Regions from separate parts of the Aeromonas enteropelogenes genome, predicted to be linked through region 3. Evidence: riboswitches for the same ligand, from Rfam matches in the RefSeq annotation. Region 3 holds a riboswitch; each other region holds the start of a gene.
What was found. Region 3 has a riboswitch for cyclic di-GMP ahead of LA321_RS11090 (glycosyl hydrolase family 18 protein). Riboswitches for the same ligand answer to the same signal wherever they lie in the genome.

Region 1 (5,667 bases), 1.3 Mb from region 3:
TCCAGTACGAATTGAAATTCCGCATTGCGGCGGGTCTCGCTCAACCCGTCGCATGACCCCACCAGGTCAACAGGCGCACTCTCGTCATCCTGCTGATCGATGGGCAACATCAAATCGATCGCCTGTATATGCAAACCCCGAGCCATGATCAACGAACGCTGGATGACATTGTCGAGCTCGCGCACATTGCCAGGCCATTGATAAGTAACCAGTTGCCGGGCGGCGGCCTCGCTCAGACGGTAGCCCTGACCGGGGGCATGCTGCTCGATGAAAAAGCGGGCCAGCGGCAGGATATCTTCCGGCCGCTCACGCAGGGCGGGCCAGCTGATGGGCAGCACATCCAGCCGATAGAAGAGGTCTTCGCGGAACTGTCCTTCCGCCACCAGGGTGCGCAGTTCCTTGTTGCTGGCGGCGATGATCCGCACGTCGAGGGAAATGGTCTGGTGGCTACCGAGGCGCTCCACCTCTTTCTCCTGCAGAACGCGCAGCAGCTTGGTTTGCAGGGGCAGGGAGAGTTCGGAGATCTCGTCCAGCAGCAGGGTCCCCCCCTGGGCCAGCTCGAACTTGCCGGGCTGGGCACTGGTGGCGCCGGTGAAGGCCCCCTTGTTGTGACCAAACAGGATGGATTCCAGCATGGCTTCGGGGATTGCCGCACAGTTGATGGCGACGAAGGGCTTGCCCGCCCGGCAGGACATGTCGTGGATATAGCGGGCGAGGCACTCCTTGCCTGTGCCCGACTCGCCGCCGATCAGGATGGTGGCACAGGTCTTGGCCGCTCGCCGTGCCAGCTGGAGTACCTGCAGGCTCTTGTTCGAGACGGCGACCAGGTTCGGGATCTTCTGGCGCAGGCGCAGGCCACACTGAATGGTTTCCAGCAGTTGTTGGGCACTGAAGGGTTTGACAATGTAGTCGATCGCGCCGGCACACATGGCTTCGGCAGCCAGATTGGCCTGGTTCTCGTTGACCAGAATAATAGAATCAACACCGGCAAACGATTTCAATATTCCGGGGCCAGCTTCCGTCATGGCATCCATGTCAAATAAGATGAGACCCGTGCGATTTTTATTAACAAAATCGCCAACCTTATTTACTGAATTAACCCTGACTACCGGATATCCATGCCCTGACAATATGTCTGCAGTGTGACAAGTTGCAGCAAATTCCGGCTGCACTAACAAAATAGGCAGGTTCGAGACATGATGTTCCCGTATTTCATCAAATACGGGCATATTATTATCATTCATTAATGTCAGACACCCTTGCTGATGGATTTAGCAATAAACCAAGCATGAGTCGTCAAAACGCGCACCCACAGTCCAAAAAAGGACCGTGTTATTAAAGTAAAACCATGATAACCAAGATGATTGGCTGTCTGGCAACCCCGCTGTCATAAGCATTACTGCTGTTAGACCGGTAGCTTTGCGTCCTGACTTTTCAGTTCAGTTTGCCCTTGTCCTGTGACAACCCTTTCAGGGATGAGGCGCCTGGAAGAGGCGAATCCATTCAGTGTCGGACACTAATGATATATTAGTGTTCAACACGACGAAAATTGTCAAAAGCTGTCACATAATAACTTCTTTAAATTGCATAGCAAGTAAGCATGCGGAAAAAAAACTTCCCACAGGAATCCCTTCCTGAACATAAATTATCCAAGAGTGCCTATTACTTCGACTCTTAAATCTTCGGGAACCTCATTATATGAGAGTACTTTGAGGCCTTTGGCGAAAGAACGGGCATATCGGGCCATTAATGGCCTCAATTGCGGCATGACTACCAATACGGGGGCATGACCCAGCTGCTGCAACTGCTCCTTCACCAACGGCATGTTTTGCTGCAACTGGCCAAGCAGCTGGGGATCGACCGGGAAGCTGTCCAGCTGGATCTTGCCCTGCTGCTGGGCCTGGTTCATGGCGGCCAGCAGGGTCTGCTCCAGCCGATCGTCGAGGGTGAAGGTAGCCAGCACGTCCCGCGCGCCGATCGACTGGCGGACGATCTGCCGTTTCAGGGCGCAGCGCACATCGGAGGCGAGCAGAACCGGATCCTTGGTCAGCTCGCTGGCGTCGAGCAGGGTGGTCGCTATGGTCCGGATATCGCACAGGCTGACCTGATCCTTGAGCAACTGGCGGAAAACCCGCAGCTGCTGCATCTGGGTCAGCGCCTGATTCAGCTCCTCTGCGAGACGGGGAGACTGGTTGGCCAGGAACTGGCCCAGCTTGCCCACCTCGTCATGACCAAACAGGGTATCGAGCTGCTCGCGCAGCAGCTTGCTGGCGTGGGTCGCGATCACGGTGGCCGAGTCCACCACCGAATAACCCAGGTTGAGGGCCTTGGCCTTCTGTTCCGGCGAGATCCAGACCGCACTCATGCCATAGGCAGGATCCTGGGTCAGCTCACCATCCAGAGAGCCATAGGTCTCACCGCTGCTGATGGCCATCAGCCGCTGGCAATCCACATTGCCCCCGGCCAGCGACACGCCGGAGAGCTTGATGCGGTATTGATCCGGCTGGAGCTGCAGGTTGTCCCGCACCCGGATCTCCGGCAGCAGGAAGCCATACTGTTCGGAGAGGGTCTTGCGAATGCCCCTCACCCGGGCCAACAACTCGGCCCCCTTGTCCTGCTCGGCCAGCGGCACCAGGCGATAACCCAGCTCGATGGCCACCGCATCCACGGTCGGCAGATCGCTCCAGTCCAGTACCTGCTGTTCAGGCTGGGTCAGCTGGCGACTCAGTTCCTGGACGGCGTCCAGATCCGGTTGCTGCACACGGCGCTTGCTGACACTCCAGCCTGTCCAGGCCAGCACGGCAGCAAAGCTGAGGAAGGCCAGCATCGGCATGCCCGGCACCAGACCCAGGATCAGCATGATGGCGGCGGCGGTATAGATGACGCGGGGGGACGCCAGCACCTGCTGTCCCACCTGCTCCGACATCTCACCCTCATCGCTCACCCGGGTCACTATGATGGCGGCAGCCGTCGACATCAGCAGGGACGGGATCTGCGCCACCAGACCATCACCAATGGTCAGCAGGGCGAAGCGCTGGAACGCCTCTCCCACCGGCAGCGCATGCTGGAAGATACCGATGGCCAGACCGCCCACCAGGTTGATGATGAGTACCAGCAGGCCGGCGATGGCATCGCCGCGCACAAACTTGGAAGCACCGTCCATCGCACCGTAGAAGTCCGCCTCGCGGGCGATCTCCTCGCGGCGGATCCTGGCCTGATGCTGATCCAGAATGCCGGCATTGAGATCCGCATCGATGGCCATCTGCTTGCCGGGCATGGCATCCAGGGTGAAACGGGCCGACACCTCCGAGATCCGCTCGCCCCCCTTGGTGATCACCACGAAGTTGATGATCATCAGGATAACGAACACCACCAGACCGACCACATAGTTGCCGCCGATCACCACTTCACCGAAGGCCTGGATGACCTTACCGGCGGCATCTCCCCCCTCGTGGCCATGGAGCAGCACGACACGGGTAGAGGCCACGTTGAGGGACAGCCGCATCAGGGTCGCCACCAGCAACACGGTCGGGAAGACCGAGAAGTCCAGCGGACGGCGGGCCGATACCGAGACCAGCAGCACCAGCACAGCCAACACTATGTTGAACGTGAACAGGGCGTCCAGCAGCCAGCCCGGCAGAGGCAGGATCATCATGGCCAGGATGGCCAACAGCATCAGCGGGATGGCTGTGTAGGATTGGGTCAAGATACGCCAGTTCAAAACTTACCTCTCAGGTTGACGTAATTCGGGCGGCACATGCAGGGGAGCAAGAGGTCTTGGCTTCTTGCCCTTGCCTGCCTGATAGGCCCGCAGCTGCAATACATGGTTCAATACATAGGCCACGGCGGTGAACAGGCCGGCCGGAACCTCCTGATCCACCCGGGTGGAGTAATAGATGGCCCGGGTCAGGTCCGGCAGGCTCATCACCGTCTTGTCGTGTTGTTTGGCCACTTCCCGGATCCGCGCTGCCATGCTGTCGACCCCCTTGGCAATCACGAAGGGGGCATTGGCCCTGGCGGGATCATATTTGATGGCGACCGCATAGTGGGTCGGGTTGACGATCACCACGTCGGCCTGGGGCACCCGCTGCTCGATGCGCGCGCGCGCCAGCATCCCCTGCACCTGACGGATCTTGGCTTTGATCTCGGGCCGCCCCTCGCTGTTGCGGTGTTCGTCCTTCACCTCCTGCTTGGTCATCCGCAGCTGCTTGTTGAGGGACCAGCTCTGGTAGGGGACATCCAGCACCGCGATCAGCAGTTGTACACTGCCGAGCAGGATAAAGGCCTGGGAGAGGATCCGCAGCGCCTGCTCCATCGCCAGCTGGGGCGGCATCCGGTTCATCATCAACAAATGGGGCCACTGGTGTTCCAACATCATGGCCAGGGTGCCGCCGATGAGCAGCATCTTGAGCAAGGATTTGACCAGCTCCATCAGGCTGTGATGGGAGAACATCCTGCCCAATCCTTTGATCGGGTTTAGCTTTTCGCCACTTGGCAGCAGTTTTTTCCAGGTCAGCACCAGGCCGCCCGGCACTATGCTGAGCAGGATCAGCATCAGGGCAAGAAACCCAAACAGCGGCAGCAGCACCCAGAGCATGTTCAGCAAAGCCTGTGCCAGCCACTCGGTCATCATCGCCGGGCTACGCTCCCCCCGCCAGTCGAAGCGAATGGGCTGGCGCATCAGCTGTGCAAAAAACTGGCCAAAGGCAGGCACCATCCACTGCATGACCAGACCGCCAAGCAGCAGCAAGCCTGCCGAGCTCAGCTCCTTGGAGCGGGCGATCTGCCCCTCTTCCCGTGCTTTCTGCCGTTTCTGGCCGGAGGCCTCTTCGGTTTTGTCCTGGGCACTGCTCTGGCTCATGAGGGAGTCAACGCCTTCAGTTGTTCCAGCACATAGGTCACCAGATCAAGGTAACGGGCGGGGACGCCGCCAATGGAGAGCGCCATGGTCAGCAGCCCCAGCAACAGGGTCATGGGAAAACCAAGCGAAAATATATTGAGAGAAGGGGCGGTACGGTTCATCACCCCGAAGGTAAGGTTGACCATCAACATGGCGACCACAGCGGGCAGGGTGAGAATGAGCGCCGCCCCGATCGACCAGCCAAGCAGGCCGACGACCCCCTTGATGTCGAGCAAATCCAGGGAAGAGCCGGGCGGCCAGCTGCGCAACCCCTGCACCAGGATATCCAGTGTCACCAGATGACCATTGAGCCCGAGAAACAGCAGGGTACAGAAGATCAGCATCAGCTGGCTGACGATGGGGGCCGTATCCCCGTTACTGGGGTCATTCATCACCGCCATCGCCAACCCCATCTGCATGGAGAGGATCTGCCCCGCCATGGTCAGGATCATGAACAGCATCTGGACACAGAGTCCGAACAGCAGGCCAAACATCAGTTGCTCGATGGTCAGCACGATTGCCCCTGCACTGAAGGGATCGATCACCGGCAGGTCGTGCATCATGGGGGCCACCAGCAGGCTGAGAATAAAGGCGAGCAGCAGACGCACCTGGGGCGGGACGCGGCCATCTCCGAAGAAGGGCATCACCCAGAAGGCGGTCGCGATGCGGATGAAGGGCCACCACCACTGCCCCAACCAAGCCGTCAGCTCGGCCGCACTGAGGGACAGCAGCGAGTTCATCCTATCAGCCCGGGGATCTTGAGGAAG
Region 2 (5,667 bases), 480 kb from region 3:
GGAGGAGGCGGCCGCCAGCCTGGGGGCCGATCGCTGGCAGACCTTCCAGCGTGTGCTGTGGCCGACTCTGGTGCCGGCCCTGCTCACCGGCTTTGCGCTGGCGTTTGCCCGTGGCGTGGGGGAGTACGGCTCCGTCATCTTTATCGCCGGCAACCTGCCCATGGTCTCTGAAATCGCGCCCCTGATGATCATGAGCCACCTGGAAGAGTACGACTACGCCGGCGCCTCCGCCATCGCCGTGGTCATGCTGCTGATCTCTTTTGTTTTATTGCTGTTTATCAACAAGTTGCAGGCCTGGAGCTGGGCCCGTATCGGAGGGAGCCGGATATGAATGCATCGACCATCGCCATGGATGTCGTCCCCGTGGTGACAGAGACCCAGCGCAAGGCGCCGCCGGTGATCCGCGAGCCGCAGTGGGTCAAGTGGCTGCTCATCACCCTGGGGTTGGGCTGGTTTGCCGCCCTGTTGCTGCTGCCGCTGGTGACCGTTTTTATCCAGGCGCTGAGCCCTGGCCTGGCATTTTTCTGGCAGGCCATTAGCGAGCCGGATGCCCTGAGCGCCCTTGGGCTGACCGCCCTGGTGACCCTGTTCGCCGTGCCTCTCAACCTGTTGTTCGGCCTCGCGGCCGCCTGGGCCATAGCCCGTTTCCGCTTCCCGGGCCGGCAGTTGCTCGTCACCCTCATCGATCTGCCGTTTTCGGTCTCGCCGGTGATTGCGGGCCTGATGCTGGTGCTGCTGTTTGGCAGCCACGGCTGGTTTGGCGACTGGCTCAGTGTGCACGACATCAAGATCATCTTCGCCACCCCGGGCATCATTCTGGCCACCACCTTCATCACTGTGCCCTTCGTGGTGCGCGAGCTGCTGCCCCAGATGGAGGCGCGCGGCCCGGAAGAGGAGGAGGCCGCCATCATGCTGGGGGCGAACGGATTGCAAATGTTCTGGCGGGTCACCCTGCCCGGGATTCGCTGGAGCCTGATGTACGGTGTGCTGCTCTGTACTGCCCGGGCGGTGGGGGAGTTTGGTGCCGTCTCCGTGGTCTCCGGTCATATTCGCGGCCAGACCAACACCCTGCCGCTGCATATCGAGATCCTCTACAACGAGTACCAGACCGGCGCCGCCTTCGCGGTGGCAAGCCTGCTGGCGCTGTTCGGGATCTTCACCCTGCTGGGGGAAACTCTGCTGGCCAGGCTGCGTGGCCAATTCACCTACTCTCACTGATCACCGTTTCAAGGAGGCAGCCATGAGCATTCAGGTGCAAGGACTCAACAAGCATTTCAGCCAGTACGCGGCACTGGCCGACATCAACCTCGATTTTCACGACGGTGAGCTGGTGGCCCTGCTGGGCCCCTCCGGCTGCGGCAAAACCACCTTGCTGCGGATCATCGCCGGGCTGGAGCAGGCCGACGCTGGCCGGATCATTATCCGCGGCGAGGATGCCTCGGCGCTGCACGTGCGCGAGCGCAACGTCGGCTTCGTGTTCCAGCACTACGCCCTGTTCCGCCACATGACGGTGTTCGAGAACGTGGCATTCGGCCTGCGGGTCAGGCCGCGCAACGAACGCCCGGGCGAGGTGGCCATCCGTGCCCGGGTCAGGGAGCTGCTGGATCTGGTGCAGCTCAGTCACGTGGCCGAGCGCTACCCGACCCAGCTCTCCGGCGGCCAGCGTCAGCGGGTCGCCCTGGCCCGTGCCCTGGCGGTGCAGCCCAGGGTGCTGTTGCTGGATGAGCCCTTCGGCGCCCTTGATGCCCAGGTGCGCAAGGAGCTGCGCCGCTGGTTGCGGGAGTTGCACGACGAGTTGCACGTCACCAGCCTGTTCGTCACCCACGATCAGGAGGAGGCGCTGGAGGTGGCGGATCGGGTGGTGCTGATGAACGCCGGCCGGGTCGAGCAGATCGGCACCCCGGCCGAGGTCTATGACCATCCCGCCAGCGCCTTCGTACACAGTTTCCTCGGCAGCGTGAACCAGTTCCGCGGCCGGGTGGCCGAACAGGGGTTCGGCATCGGTGAGCAGTTGCTCGGCGGCCCCTCGACCGCCCATCTGGCCCCGGGCAGTGCCGCCATCGCCTATGTGCGTCCCCACGAGCTGGAGATTCTGCCAGTAGAGGCCAGCGGCGGTATCAGCGCCACCATCACCCGGCTGCTGCCCATGGGGCCGCGCATCCGGGTGGAGCTGCGTGGCGAGAGGGGCGTCCACTACGAGGTAGAACTTGGCAAGGAGGCGGCCAGCCATTTCACGCCGGGCCAGGAGGTACGGCTGGTAGCCAGACAGGCGCAGTTCTACCCCGATTACCAGATTTGAGGGGCTATCCAGGCAGGGTGCGAGTCATCGGCCTGCCCGCATTACCCACAACGCATGGCGGTGGACACCGCCGCGACTCGACGCAGGAGGCGATGAGTGAACTTTCAGCAGTTACGTATTATCCGTGAGGCGGCCCGGCGGGATTACAACCTGACCGAAGTGGCCAACGCCCTGTTTACCTCCCAGTCCGGAGTCAGCCGCCATATTCGCGAGCTGGAGGAGGAGCTGGGGGTGGAACTCTTTATCCGCTACGGCAAGCGGCTGCTCGGCATGACGGAGCCGGGCAAGGAGCTGCTGGTGATCGCCGAGCGCATCCTCGGGGATGCCGAGAACATCCGCAAACTGGCCAGTACCTTTGCCAATCGCGATTCCGGACGCCTGCTGGTGGCGACCACCCATACCCAGGCCCGTTACGCCCTGCCCCGGGTGGTTAAGGCGTTTCGCGAACAGTTTCCGCTGGTGCAGCTGGAGCTGCGCCAGGGCGGTCCGGAGGAGATAGTGCGGCTGGTGCAGACCGGCGAGGTGGACATCGGCATCAGCAGCGAGCAGCTCGACAGGAGCGAAGGGGTGGTGGCCTTTCCCTACTACCGCTGGCATCACAACATAGTGGTGCCGGAGCGCCATCCCCTCTCGCAAGAGTCCGAACTGACCCTGGCGGCGCTGGCCGATTGGCCCATCATCACCTATCAGGCGGGGCTGACCGGGCGGGTGCGAGTGGACGAAGCGTTCGCCGAGGCGGGGATAACGCCACAGATCCTGCTGACCGCCCAGGATTCGGATGTCATCAAAACCTATGTCGAGCTGGAGATGGGGGTCGGCATATTGGCGGACATGGCGTTCGATGCCCAGCGCGATCACTCCTTGGTGCAACTCGACGGCAGCCATCTGTTTGCACCGCACACCGCCTGGATTGGCCTCAAGCAGGGGCAGTTCCAGCACAATTTCGCCTGGCAATTCATCCAGCTCTGCAACCCCGAGCTGGTGCTGGCCGACATCCAGGCCCGTGCCATGGGCGGCGAACCCCAGATCGATTACCAGATCTGAGCCTCTCACCAGACCAAACGGGGAGCCACTGGCTCCCCGTTTTCATGTCGCGGTGAAACGATTAGTTCAACTCAATCCAGGCATCCTGCCAGTGGGAGCCGGTGCCCGGCTCATACTGGGTCGCGTTGGCAGCCCACTGGCTGCACCAGCCACTGTAGGGGAAGGGTTTGCACTGGTAGACCTTGCCGTTCTTGGGTTGCAGCACCCTGGTACCGTCGGTGTAGGACTTGAGCCCCTCCGGAAAGGTGAAGTCATGAGCGCCGCCGGCAGCGGGATCCTTGAACATCAGGTCCAGAGTCTGCTGGAGCGGGGTACCGCCATTTTTCGGGGTGCCCTTGATCACCAGCTGGTGATGACCGGCACTCAGCCCTTCCAGAGTCATGGTGAAGCCCTGGCTGCTGTCTTTGATGTCGGCGCTGGACTGGCCTTTGGCGACACCACCGTGGTCGTAGAGGGTGCTGGTGACGGCGAGATCCCCCTGGGCGGTGATGGTGAAATCGAGGATCGCCTTGCCGTTGTCGAGCTGGTATTCGCTCGCCAGACCGCTGACGCTGATGTCGTTGCCAACCGGCGGCTGCAACTGCTCAAGCTGGATCTCGACCCGCTCCAGAGCGCTGCCCGCCTTGAGGTAGACGGGGTTCTGGCCGTAGACGGGGTTGAACTGGCCATCTGTCCCCTGCTGGCCGGCACGGATCAGGCTCTGCTCAGAGTTGATCTTGCCGGCCAGGGCGTGGGCCCAATTGTTCTTCTGGCCTTGCTCCGCGCTGGCGATGGTCAGCTCGGTCTGCAGATCGGTGCGCTCGCCGTTGGCATCGAATACCCGGGTTCTGGCCTTGTCGCCGGCCGCCAGATCGATGGAGGGGTAGATGGTGCCGCCCTGGTTCCACGCCAGCGGTGGCTGGGTACCGCCCTTGAAGTTGGCATCGATCAGGTTGTAGAAGCTGTTGGCGGTATCACCCACTTCCCACACCCCGAGAATGATCTGGTAACCGGTGCGCTCCGGCAGGATGCACTGATGGGTGACCTGCTTGGGCGGTTGCACCATGTTGCCGTCGATGACGCAGAAGGGGGTGAGCTCGAAGGCGTCGCGGGTCAGCGGCTGGTTCGGGTTCCAATCCTGTTTGGTCAGATAGTAACGCCAGTTGCGGGTCACATGATTGGCGGTGAAGGTCCAGCTGATGGAAAAGGGGCCGGCCTGCACGTCGCGGCGGGTCCAGCGATCGCTGGTCTGGGCGTTGAGTTCGCCGAACTGGGGATGGCCGGCGGCAGCAATCTGCCCATCTGCCGGGCCGCCGTCCGGGAAGCCGGAGGAGGCCTCCAGGCTCTGGGGTTCCCACTGCACGGCGCCGCACTGGCTGTTGCCGCCGCTCTTGCACAGGGCGTTGCGCGATTCCGGTTGGCTGATGTAGCCGTGGGCCAGCACGCTGCCGCTGGCGAGCAGCGTCAGGGCGGCGGCGATGTGGTTGAATCGGATGGTTGCTGCCATACATTCCTCTGATCGATAGATGTGGGCAGTCACGTTGGCAGGGGAATCCCCGGGCACACCTGGGTGTGGCAACCCCGCTATCCTGGACGAACGTCTTTAGACCGGAAGTTTTGCGTCCTGACTTTTCAGCCAGTTTGCCAAATGACTACAGAAAGGGTCATGGTGTCGCGTTTGGCGACAAAATTATCATGACTAATTTTGATTAAATTATTAAGTGTAAATCTTTACAGCTTGACCTTTCTGGCGTTGGTTTTTCACTCAACTATATGTTTTTAAATGTATAAATAAGCAGCGTGATTTTCTGAATCTCGCCCATTCTGTCGATAAGATGCGAAAATTTGGCATTTTTTATCAATAAAAAAATCCCCTGCCACCTTCGTGGTCAGGGGATGGGGTGCGACAGAGCAAGACGGATCAGTGGTGAACCCGGGGGGATTCGCTCTGGCGCGGTGATGGCATCTGCATGGGCAACGGGCTCTGTTCGCTGGCGTGGCCGAGTTTGAACACGGCGAGCCGTTCGTCCAGGCTGCGGGAGAGACCGGCCAGCAGTTCGCTCTCCTGGGCCAGCTGGGAGGCAGATTGCGACATCTCCAGTGCCGAGTCGTTGATGCCGCTGACGTTGCGGTTCATGTCTTCGGCCACCATGCTCTGCTGTTCGGCGGCGGTGGCGATCTGGGTCGCCATGTCGCTCACGTGCTGGATGTGGTTGACGATGAGGGAGAGGTCCTGGCCTGCCTTCTCGGACTGGTTGACGCTGCTCTCCGCCAGCTTGCGGCTGGTGTCCATGGCGTCGGCCGCACTCACCGCCCGCTGTTGCAACTGGGCGATAGTGCCCTGG
Region 3 (5,667 bases):
GGCCGCCTTGCCACCCAGGCCGTGAGTACCACCGCTCACCCCCTGCCAACCGCGGGTGTAATAGGGCACACCCACGTTGATCTTGCCGGCGGCCAGGGCGCCGCGGAAGTAGTGGGCAGACCAGGCCGCGTTCAGATAACCGATACCGCCGAACTGGGTCTGGGTATAGACGCCCCAGTGAGAGAGCTCGGGGTCAGCATTGTTGTCGAACAGGGCCGCGTTGTGACCGACGAAGTGGTTCCAGGCACCGTGGAAGTCATAAGTCATCAGGTTGACGTAATCCAGATACTGGGTGACCTGGAAGTTCTCCATACCGCGCAGCAGATAGGCCGATGCCGGCGAGGCAATGGTCAGCATGTACTTGCGACCATCCTCGGTGCCGGCGCTGTCGAGCCGCTCCCGCAGGGTCTTCATCAGCACCTCGTAGTTGGCAAACAACTTGGCGCGGCACTGGTTGGAGAGCGGGAAGTCGTTCGGGTTGCCCGCATCCTTCATGGAGGTGGGGTACTCGTAGTCCACATCCACACCATCGAAACCGTACTGGCGGATGAAGCTCACCGCCGAGTCGGCAAAGGCGTTGATGCCGGCGGTGTTGACCGAGCAGTCGCCCTTGGTGGTGGCGGTGTAGAAGCCGCGGGTATCGGCCCAGCCACCGACCGAGATCAGGGTCTTCACGTCCGGGTACTGCTTCTTGTATTTGGAGAGCAGGTTGAAGTGGCCCTGGTAGGCGAATTCGGGATCCATCTCGGCGCCCGGCACTCCGTCCCAGGTCATCTTGGTGGCGGAGTCATCCACCTTGATGGTATGGCTCTGTTCATCCACCGCCGCGAAGGCATAGTTGATGTGAGTGATCTTGTCCCAGGGGATATCGTTGACCAGATAGGCGGGCAGGCCGTTCTTGCCGGTGCGCCAGGAGGTGAAGTAGCCGATGACCCGGCGGGCATGGTCATCCCCCATGCACTCGTAGCCGTCCGGGCGGTAGATCTGGCGGATATCGCAGGAGAGGTTGCCACCGGTGGGTGGCAGGGCCGCCTCTTCCACCTGCACGTCGACCAGAGCAGATTCGCCAGTGAGGTTTGCCTTGTCGGTCGCCACCAGCTTGAGTGCCGCCGCCCCCTTGGCTTGCGGGATCCAGCTTACCTGCCAGGGCGCGCTGGTGTCCTCTCCTACCTTCTTGCCATCGACAAACAGCTCGACTTTGGCGACATCGTTGTTGGCGTCGGTCACATTGCCGCTCACCGCCACGCTGCGGCCCAGGGTCACCTTGGCACCATTGGCCGGGCTGCTGATGTTCACTTTGGGCGCTTCTGGCGCCACCACGGCATTGATGCTGAAACTGGCGTCCGCCTCACTCAGCACCTTGCCGTCCTTGTCCAGCGCCCGGGATTTGAGCTGATGGGCCCCCACTCCGCTGGCGACCCAGCTGGCTGACCAGGGAGAGGCGCTCACTTGCGCCACCGGCTGGCCATCGATCAGATACTCGACCTTCGCCAGCGCGCTGCTGTTGCCACTCAGGGTCACCGCCAGCGCAACCTCTGCCCCTTCGTCAAATGCACTGCCAACGGCGGGCGAGCTGACGACGAGCCCCAGATCCGGATTACCGCCCCCCTCGCTGAACAGTTTCCAGGCATCACCCCAGACCGAACCCACGCCGGGTTCGTAGTGATAGGGAGACGCACCGCACCAGCCGGAGTAGGGGAATTCCTTGCATTCGTAGAGGTTGCCGACGTTGCTGACAACATCGCCAGCCTTGTAGGCCGTGCCGGCCTGATAGGCAGGGTACGCCGCCAGCGCCCAGGCGGGCATGGCAGCAAGGGCCACCAGCATGGCGAGCCGGCTGGGCCTTAGGGTTTGTTGCATATTGTTATCTTCCTTGTTTTGTCTTGGCATGGGTCACCAGGACAAAGAACAATCGCAACCTGCGTGATAGGTGCAGACAACTGGCGATGGACGCGCCACAGACACGACTGTCACCCAGGGGAACCCCGCTATCTGTCTTGACTACCCAGACAGACCGGAGGCATTGCGTCCCGGCATCGCTACCGGTTTGCCCTTTACCTGGGTTCCGTTAGGAACGGATCAAGTATAGGAATTAACCACCAGAGTCTCAATCTTCATTTTCAAAGAAAATTATGTGACCGACGCCGGCCACCTGGCTCCAATCGCGCACACAGATAACATTTTTATCATTTATTTCAGTGTGTTAGCCAAGTCAAAAAAAGGGATGTCTCAGGCGCCGACATCCCGGTTATGTGCGTTGGCTCACTGGTATGACATGCCGGAAATGTGACAATGCGCGCCCTTGGTCAAGGAGCCAAGGCTATGGAAATACTGGCAAAAATAAAAAAGGAACACCTATGAAAGGTACACGTACCCTGCTATCGCTGGCCGTGGGGCTGGCGCTTGCGTCCCCGTCTCTCTACGCGGCTGGATTCACCTGCCCGGCCGATGCGTCCTTAACTCCTGTCCCCGCCATCCAGGGCAGTGGCGACAAGAGCCCCCTGGTGCCCGACGACAGCTTCGTGAGCCCCCAGAGCGTCACGGTCAAGGCCGTGGTCTCCGCCCTTGGCGAGAGCCTCAACAAGGGGTTCTACCTGCTGGATGTGCAGGGCGATGGCAATCCCCAGACGTCGGACGGCATCTTTGTTTATCTGAACGACAAGAACTTCGCCAGCAAGTCCCCGGACATCAAGCCGGGCGCCGAAGTCTGCCTGGAGGCCAGGGTCGAGGAGTATTTTGGCCACACCCAGCTCAAGCCCGTGTTTGACGGCACAACCCCGCGCCTGCAGGTCCTGACCCAGACGCAAGCTCCGGCCGCCGTGCCATTGCGGGTACTGGAAGGGGAAAACCTCGCACGGTCCCTGGAGCGCCACGAAGGGATGCGGGTGCGCCTCGATGCCGACAGCCTGCTCAAGGTGAGCCGCAACTTCAGCTATGACTATGCCGCCAGACGCAACAACCTGGTGCTCGCCCATCAGGCACCGCTGATGAAGCCAACCCAGCAGCATGTGGCTGGCAGCAGCGAGGCGAAGGCACAGGCCTCCGCCAATGCCGGCAACCGGGTGTTCCTCGAATCGGACTTCAAGGCCGCCAACGGCACGCTGCCTTGGCTGCCCGCCTGGGAGCCGGAGCAGGGTTACCTGCGGATCGGCGATGCACCGGTCAATCTGGAGGCCATGGTGGGCTACAGCTTCGGCGAGTATCGCCTCATCATCCCCCGGGAGCAGACCATCACCGTAGGAGATCTGCTGCGCACCAGTGACAACGATCGCCAGAATGCACCGGATCGCGTTACAGGCTCGGATCTGCGGATCGGCAGCTTCAACGTGCTCAACTACTTCACCAGCCACTCCAGCGTGGGCGGTGCCCTCAACGTACTGTGCCAGGATCAGGCTGATGCGGACAGCGCCAAGGGCTGCAACCGGGGCGCCAAGAGTCTGGAGGATTTCCAGAAACAGAGCACCAAGATTGTCAACGCCATCACCCAGATGGATGCCGACCTGCTCGGTCTGATGGAAATGGAGAACAACGGCTTCGACGATACCTCTGCCCTCCATGATCTGGTCACCCGTCTCAACCAGGCACAAAAAGACGCGAGCAAGCACTATGCCTATGTTCGCCTGCCAGCCACGGCTCTCACCGAGGGCAAGTTCTTCGGCGGTGACGCCATCATGGTTGCCATGATCTACCGCCCCGCCCTGCTCACTCCCGCCGGCGATGCCAGCTTCATCCAGATGCCGGAACAGCGCTACACAGTGGGTGGCATCGCCAAGCGCGCCTCCCAGCGTGACTCTCTGGTGCAGACTTTCACCGTCGAGGGCAACAAGGAGCCACTGACCCTGGTGGTCAACCACCTCAAATCCAAGGGCTCCGGCTGCTACGAGAATGGTGATGGCAAGAGCGAACCCGCCGATCTGCAGGGCAAATGCACCGAGTTCCGGGTTACCGCCGCCAAGGTGTTGGGGGATGCCGTCAACAAGCTGTCCGGTCAGGTGCTGCTGGTGGGGGACTTCAACTCCTACGCCAAGGAAGATCCAATCCGGGTGCTGACCGACTACAACCCGGCCACCAGCGAACGCAAGATTGTCTCGGCCTCCCACACCTATCTCGGCGAACAGCCCTATGAGCAGCTGGGACAGGAGGTGACTCGCAGCTACGGTCTGGTCGATCTGAACGTAAAATTCAACAAGGAGAAAGCCATCTCCTACAGCTATGAGGCCGAGCTCGGCACCCTGGACTACGCCCTCGCCAATCCGGCGCTGGCCGGCAAGGTACTCGGAGTCGCCGACTGGCATATCAACTCGTTCGAGAGCAACTTGTTCGAATATGGTCGCAGCTTCACCGGCGATATGATCAAATCCGACAATCCGTTCAGCGCCTCCGACCATGATCCCGTCATCGTCGATCTCAAACTGGGCAGCGATGCGGCCAAGCCAGGCTCCTCGTCAGGTGGCGGCGCCCTTGGCCTGGGCTTGCTGGCCCTGTTGCCGCTGGCCTGGCGACGCCGCCGCTAAACACGGTGACGCCTATCCTCATGCCCCAAAGCCCGCACCTGCCGCGGGCTTTTTTGCCCCCGGGATCTGTGAGTGGCACGACCTATGGGAAGCAAGGGAGAAAATAACGGGCAAGAAAAAACAAAAAGGCCACCGCAATGCGGTGGCCTTTGGCGTTCTTCCAATAAGAAGATGGTGGAGCTACGCGGGATCGAACCGCGGACCTCTTGCATGCCATGCAAGCGCTCTCCCAGCTGAGCTATAACCCCAAATTTTCTACCCGACAAACGGTTCTGGACGCCGCTTGTCGTCAGCCTCTCGGCTTCAATAATGGTGGAGCTACGCGGGATCGAACCGCGGACCTCTTGCATGCCATGCAAGCGCTCTCCCAGCTGAGCTATAACCCCAAATTGTCTACCCGACAAACGGTTCTGGATGCCGCTTGTCGTCAGCCTGTCGGCTTCAATAATGGTGGAGCTACGCGGGATCGAACCGCGGACCTCTTGCATGCCATGCAAGCGCTCTCCCAGCTGAGCTATAACCCCACAAAGGTCGGCTTGGGTGTACACACCACACTGCCCTGGGTACTGAAATTTACAATCGAGAATCTGGTGGAGCTACGCGGGATCGAACCGCGGACCTCTTGCATGCCATGCAAGCGCTCTCCCAGCTGAGCTATAACCCCTTTGATTCCAGATTGTCCGAGAAGAATTTGGTGGAGCTACGCGGGATCGAACCGCGGACCTCTTGCATGCCATGCAAGCGCTCTCCCAGCTGAGCTATAACCCCAACTCACCTCGGGCCACCGAAGTTATCTCCGGCAACGGAGGCGCATGATAGGCATCACCCGCTTTGCTGTCAACCCTAAAATAATCCCCACAAGCGCGTTTAGTCAAAATTACAGCAGTTCGTCGATTTAACCAGCAAGAGGTCAGCTATCTCACTGTTTTTGGTTACAAAACAGGCGTAATGCCAGGATGAAATGCCTACCGGTCAGTGCCTCATAATGCCTGGCTGCTTTATCCCGTTTCTCCCGACTTAGCCTGAAGGACTCCGCTTCCCAATCCGGGACACCAGGTCCCTCTTGTAACAGGCGTTGTAACGGGCGACATGAAAGCCTTTCCATAAGGGCTTTTGAATTTGAAAACCCTTTCCATGATTTATGTAAATTTAC
Region 4 (5,667 bases), 450 kb from region 3:
TGTTCGAGCTGCAGAGCCGCAACTGGCGCACCGAGCAACCCATACCCGACGCCGAACTGGCGCGCTGGATGCAGATAATCCGGAGCAAGGGGGTGAACAACTTCGGTTACTACCCGGATGATTTTCACAACAATCAACCGGATCCCGCCGTGCTGAGGCCCGTCTTTTCGGTACAGACACAACCACAACCTGAATTGCAGGGAGGGGCACAAGGCGGCTCAATCCGCCAGGGGGCAGCGACCACGGAGGTGACGCGGTGAGTGATCTGCTGACGGGCATCGCCATGTTCACCCTGGCCTATCCGAGCGTGATGGCGCTGGTGTGGATCTGTGGCGGCCTCTACTACTACTTTCAGTGGGAGCGGCGGGATATCGCCCTGGCCAGAAAGGGGCTCGAGTTGCCCCGCTATCCCAAGGTGACCCTGATGGTGCCCTGCTACAACGAAGGGGCCAATGTGGAGGAGACCATAGGTCACCTGCTGCGCCAGCGTTATCCCGACTTCGAGGTGCTGGCCATCAATGACGGCAGCAAGGATGACACCGGCGAACGGCTGGATCGGCTGGCCAGGCAAGATGAGCGCCTCACAGTGCTGCATCAGCCCAACCAGGGCAAGGCCATGGCCCTTAACAACGGATTGGCGCTGGCCAAAGGGGAAATACTGATCGGCATCGATGGCGATGCGGTGCTCGACCATGAAGCCGCTCGCTGGATGGTGAAGCATTTTCTCGACAGTCCCAAGGTCGGCGCCGTCACCGGCAACCCCAGGGTGCGTACCCGCTCCACCATCATCGGCAAGATCCAGACCGGGGAGTTCAGCTCCATCATAGGCCTCATCAAGCGGGCCCAGCGCATCTATGGCACCGTCTTCACCGTCTCCGGCGTGGTGGTGGCGTTTCGCAAGTCGGCGGTGGAGGCGGTCGGCGGCTGGAGCACCGACATGGTGACCGAGGATATCGACATCAGCTGGAAGCTGCAGCTCGCGGGCTGGCTCATCCACTATCAGCCCCAGGCGCTGTGCTGGGTGCTGATGCCCGAAACGGTGCGGGGTCTCTACAAGCAGCGGTTGCGCTGGGCCCAGGGCGGGGCCGAGGTCTTCCTGCGCTATGGCTTGCAGGCGCTGCGTTGGCGCAATCGCCGTTTCTGGCTGCTGTTGCTGGAGTATCTCTCCAGCGTCGCCTGGTGTTACAGCATGCTGATGCTGGCGGTGAGCTGGCTGCTCAACCCCGAGCTGGAGGGGTTGGCAAGGGGACACCTGTTCCAGTGGACAGGTGTGATGATGACCGGCATCTGCCTGCTGCAGTTCTCCGTCAGCATCTTCATCGACAGCCACTACGACAAGAGCATGGCCCGCAGCTTCATCTGGTGTGTCTGGTATCCCCTGATCTACTGGCTGCTCAATCTGGTGACTGTGATCGTCGCCGTGCCCAAGGCCATTTTGCGCCGCCGTGGTCAGTTGGCGGTCTGGGAAAGTCCCGACAGAGGAGAGTCGTTCCGTGACAAAGCATAAGCTGGCGCAGGAGATGATCATCCGCAATGGCACCCGGCGTAGCTGGCGTTACCGTATGCGGGATATGTTGATCCTGCTGGTGACCTGGAGTGGCTGGCTGTTTCTGGTGCTGCAGCCTTGGTTCAGCTACCTGGAGACGGGGGCGGAGGGAAACTTCATCGGCTCGCTCGATATGGTGGAGGTGGGGCAGCTGTTTCTGGCGCTGCTGTTCGGCATCTTCCTGCTGATCCACTCCTGGGCCAAATACAACAAGTTGTTGTACCGCCTGATGCGAAAGCGGGCGGCGCAACAGGACAAGTAAGTGAGAGGGGCCATGGGCCCCTCCGCCATTTTTGCGATTCATCAATGGCGGGCTCAAGGCCTGTTCACTGAATTATTGTTGTCGCCTTGCTACTGACCTGTGTTGCCTGGCCGCAACCACTGCCGGTTAAAAACGTCCTTGGGGTATTGGCGAGATATCGCCTTGCAATGGGACGACGCTGTTTCCTCTTCATGCCCCATTTCGCTGCTTATTATCACTCGAATTAATCACTCAAGATAAAGTGCGGCATAGCCGAGAATTAGTGGTCTTTTATTATGCCTGTAAGGGCAAAAGATAGCTTGTTGATACATTTATTATTATTGTTGATTAATAATTGTGCTTTGGCACAATGAATTTCATAGCCACTCCCGATGTGAGTCGGGTTCGGAAAGCCACAGATCTCCGTTTGCGAGATAGCTGGGCCGCACAAGGAAAGGTGTCGGCGTCATGGCCACCCTGATTACCCTCGAAGTTACTACAGAGGTGAGTCAGTCACTCTGCTCACCAGGCAGTATCGGTCACATCTGTCTATCTGCTTGAACGCTCAAGAGCGATGCTGCCCTCGTTTGTCATGGGGGAGTGTGTCGAATGAATAGTTATTTCTGGTTGTTGGCCCTGTGCCCTCTGCTGGCCTGTGCCAATGAAGTGGATCGCCAGCGGGAGGCCTGGGTACTCCAGGCCCGGGCTGGGAATCTCGAGTCTGCAGCAAAGGGACTCGATGCCCTCTACCGCCAATCCGGTGATCGCAAGGTGCTCGATGATCTGATCGCCGTGCAGCTCTGGCGCGGGGATCGCAAGGGGGCGCTGGCTGCCTGTGCCCCCTGTGATTTCAAGCCCATCGCCAACAGCACTCTGGAAGGGGTGGCCCGCGCCGCCCGGGACGAGGGGCGCTATTTTGAAGCCATCAGCTACTACAGCATCCTGCAAAGGCGCGATCCCGCCAATCCCGACGGCTGGCTCGGGCTGCTTCTGACCGCCAGCGATCAGGGCAATCACGAGTTGGCTCGTCAGGTGGCCGATCAATATGAAGCCCGTTTTGGTCGCGATCGCGCCATTCTCGACGCCCGCATCAATGCGGCCCGCCAGCAGGACGACGCCATGGGAGAGTTGCTGGCCCGTCAGCAGTGGCTCGAGCTGGAGCCCGGCAATCCCGATCAGGTGCTGGCGCTCTATCGGGTGGCGGTCAGTCTGGGCGCCGGTCCGGCTGCGGTCGATCTGATGGAGCGTCATCCCGCCCTGTTCAAGCCGGTGGACAGGCTCTGGCTCGACTATTACCAGGCAACCAACCTGCTGCGACATTCAACCCAGGGAGGGGAGCCTGCCCAGATCCGCCGATCCCTCACGCAAGCCCTGCGACTACAGGAGGGGCTGGTTGTCCGCGCCCCCCCTGATCATGTGCTCCACATCAGCGCCCGGCGGGATCGGGTGGTGACCCTGGTTGCACTCGGCGAGTTTGAACGGGCAGAGCGGGAGTCCGCCATCCTGCAAGGTGAAGGGCCGCTTCCCGACTATGTGCAGGAGGCGCGCGCCGATGCCCTGGCCGGGCTGGGGAGAACGGCTGAGGCTTCGGCTCTCTATGAACGTCTTGCCACTCCCGCGCGGGAGAAAGACAGAGAGTTGCTGGAGAAGCGTTTCTACACCTACACGGATGCAGAGCACTACGATGCCGCCCAGGCGTTGCTGGACGGCTGGCAGGAGCCTCTGACCCGCTGGGATTTCACCGGTAACCAGCGCATGGCCAACGATGACTACGAGAAGCTGCTGCAACTGCAAACCCTGCTGCAGGCCTGGCGGGGTCAGGCCGAAGAGGCGGAGGCGCGGCTGGCACGCTTGTTGGCTACGGCGCCGGCCAACCCCTGGCTCTGGTTGCAGATGGGGGATATCCGGCGCTGGCGCGGTCATCCTGATGGAGCCGAGCAGGCCTACAGAGAGGCGATACGCTGGTTGCCGCCGATGCAGCAGGTTCAGGCCGCGCCGGGACGCCTCCATGCCCGGCTCGACCGGGGGGAGTGGCAGCAGACGCCACAAGCGGTGCGAGCCCTTGGCAACCTGACCCGGGATCGCCGGGAGCTGCAACAACGGCTGGCTCTGGAGCAGGCCCCCATGCTCACGACCGAACTGACCCACGGTCGCAACGAAGGAGGCTCGGTACAGGCGAGCCGGGAGTGGTATTACGAGGCCAGGGTATACAGCGGGCGCAGCGATGCAGGTCATCGCTTGTTTGCACACCATCAGGGCAGTTTTGGCGACTATGAGGAGCAAGGGGAGAGAGCCGCCTACAGCGGGATCGGGGCCGAGATCTCCTTCTATCCGCTGCTGCTGACCCTGGAAGGGGGGGCGGGCAGCGAGCTCAACCACAAGGGCTACCTGTGGAGCCGTCTCGACTGGCGGCTGGACGATCAGTGGCAACTGGGGGCCGCCGTCAATCTCAACAGTGCCGACACCCCGCTGCGAGCCCTGGCGCGGGGCCACTACGCCGATCAATACCTGCTGGATCTTGGCTGGCGCCGGGACGAAACCCGTGAGGGCGGCCTGCGTCTCGAGCGCATGGACATAGACGATGGCAACCGGCGGCTCACTGCCTCCGGCTGGCTGCGCCAGGATCTCTGGCGCCGGGATCGCTGGTGGTTTGACGGCACCCTGCGGGCCGCCACCTCCCGCAACGAGGAGGTGGACGCTGACTACTTCAACCCCTTGAGCGATCGCAATCTGGAGCTGGAACTGGCGGCGCGCTACCGCTTGCCGCTGGATGGTCGTCGCTCCCTGCTGCAGAGCCTCACCATGAGCGGCAATCACTACTGGCAGGAGGGCTATGGCAGCGATCAGGGCTGGCAGCTCAGCTATCGCCATGACTGGGTGCTCAGTCCTGCGCTGAGCCTTGGCTATGGTCTGGGGCGGCGCATGGCCATATACGACGGGCATCCCGAGTCGGGCAATTTCGTCTTCGCCCATCTGCAATGGAGCTTCATGTGATGAGACGCAAGCTTGCTCACCTTATCCTTATCTTCTGCTGGCTGGTGTCGCCGTTTGCAGGTGCCGCTCGCCAACCCGACGACTACGTGGTGCTCTGCTATCACGATATCGTCGACCTCAAACTGACCCCCAACCTCAAGCTTTACCCCCAGACGATCCGGCGCGACACCCTGATCCGTCACTTCAACTGGATCCGGCTGCATGGCTATCAGCCGGTCAGCTTCCAGCAGGTGCTGGACGCCAGGGCGGGCAAGGCGCCGCTGCCGGACAAGGCGATCCTGCTCAGCTTCGACGATGGCTACGAGAGTTTCTACCGGCTGGTTTATCCCCTGCTCAAGCTCTACCGCTATCCGGCCGTGCTGGCGCTGGTGGGCAGCTGGCTGGAAGTGAACGAGGGAGAGATGGTCTCCTACGGCAACGACAAACTGCCTCGCAGTTATTTCGTCAACTGGCCGCAGATCCGCGAGATGCAGGCCTCCGGGCTGGTGGAGATCGCCTCCCACTCTTTTGCCTCGCACTACGGCTTGCTGGCCAACCCGCAGGGCAACGTGCAACCGGCGGTGACCACGGCGGGCTGGAGCCAGGCCGGTTACGAGTCCATGGCCGCTTACCGGGCGCGGGTGAAGGCCGACTTCGACGCATCGACTCGCCAGTTGAAGCAGCAGACGGGGCAGGCGCCGCGCATCATGGTCTGGCCCTATGGCGCCTTCAACGAGACAACGCTGGCGCTGGCCCGGGAGGCGGGTATGCCCTTTGCCTTCACCCTGACGGAGGGGATTAACCGGCTGGATGAGTCGGGCAGTACAGTGCGCCGCTATCTGCTGGATGAGGACACCAGCCTCGAGACCCTGGACGAGATCCTGGGAGGCAATACCTGGGAGTCACC

Region 1: it holds a riboswitch for cyclic di-GMP, as region 3 does, so the genes downstream of both, LA321_RS04655 (sigma-54-dependent transcriptional regulator) here and LA321_RS11090 (glycosyl hydrolase family 18 protein) in region 3, are expected to answer to the same signal.
Region 2: it holds a riboswitch for cyclic di-GMP, as region 3 does, so the genes downstream of both, gbpA (N-acetylglucosamine-binding protein GbpA) here and LA321_RS11090 (glycosyl hydrolase family 18 protein) in region 3, are expected to answer to the same signal.
Region 4: it holds a riboswitch for cyclic di-GMP, as region 3 does, so the genes downstream of both, pgaA (poly-beta-1,6 N-acetyl-D-glucosamine export porin PgaA) here and LA321_RS11090 (glycosyl hydrolase family 18 protein) in region 3, are expected to answer to the same signal.

The regions. Positions count from the first base shown of each region.
Region 1 is NZ_CP083625.1:1,003,869-1,009,535, forward strand. Features, by position in the region: gene LA321_RS04655 (sigma-54-dependent transcriptional regulator) at 1-1,229, opposite strand, end outside; cyclic di-GMP riboswitch class I at 1,372-1,459, opposite strand; gene lfhA (lateral flagellar biosynthesis protein LfhA) at 1,646-3,721, opposite strand; gene flhB (flagellar biosynthesis protein FlhB) at 3,725-4,861, opposite strand; gene lfiR (lateral flagellar biosynthetic protein LfiR) at 4,858-5,640, opposite strand; gene fliQ (flagellar biosynthesis protein FliQ) at 5,637-5,667, opposite strand, start outside.
Region 2 is NZ_CP083625.1:1,869,587-1,875,253, forward strand. Features, by position in the region: gene cysT (sulfate ABC transporter permease subunit CysT) at 1-331, shown strand, start outside; gene cysW (sulfate ABC transporter permease subunit CysW) at 328-1,218, shown strand; gene LA321_RS08845 (sulfate/molybdate ABC transporter ATP-binding protein) at 1,241-2,299, shown strand; gene cbl (HTH-type transcriptional regulator Cbl) at 2,396-3,343, shown strand; gene gbpA (N-acetylglucosamine-binding protein GbpA) at 3,405-4,829, opposite strand; cyclic di-GMP riboswitch class I at 4,894-4,978, opposite strand; gene LA321_RS08860 (methyl-accepting chemotaxis protein) at 5,244-5,667, opposite strand, start outside.
Region 3 is NZ_CP083625.1:2,344,959-2,350,625, reverse strand. Features, by position in the region: gene LA321_RS11090 (glycosyl hydrolase family 18 protein) at 1-1,860, opposite strand, end outside; cyclic di-GMP riboswitch class I at 1,976-2,062, opposite strand; gene LA321_RS11085 (ExeM/NucH family extracellular endonuclease) at 2,358-4,514, shown strand; tRNA gene LA321_RS11080 (tRNA-Ala) at 4,687-4,762, opposite strand; tRNA gene LA321_RS11075 (tRNA-Ala) at 4,825-4,900, opposite strand; tRNA gene LA321_RS11070 (tRNA-Ala) at 4,963-5,038, opposite strand; tRNA gene LA321_RS11065 (tRNA-Ala) at 5,103-5,178, opposite strand; tRNA gene LA321_RS11060 (tRNA-Ala) at 5,207-5,282, opposite strand.
Region 4 is NZ_CP083625.1:1,891,317-1,896,983, forward strand. Features, by position in the region: gene pgaB (poly-beta-1,6-N-acetyl-D-glucosamine N-deacetylase PgaB) at 1-260, shown strand, start outside; gene pgaC (poly-beta-1,6-N-acetyl-D-glucosamine synthase) at 257-1,507, shown strand; gene LA321_RS08905 (hypothetical protein) at 1,494-1,808, shown strand; cyclic di-GMP riboswitch class I at 2,160-2,238, shown strand; gene pgaA (poly-beta-1,6 N-acetyl-D-glucosamine export porin PgaA) at 2,397-4,781, shown strand; gene pgaB (poly-beta-1,6-N-acetyl-D-glucosamine N-deacetylase PgaB) at 4,781-5,667, shown strand, end outside.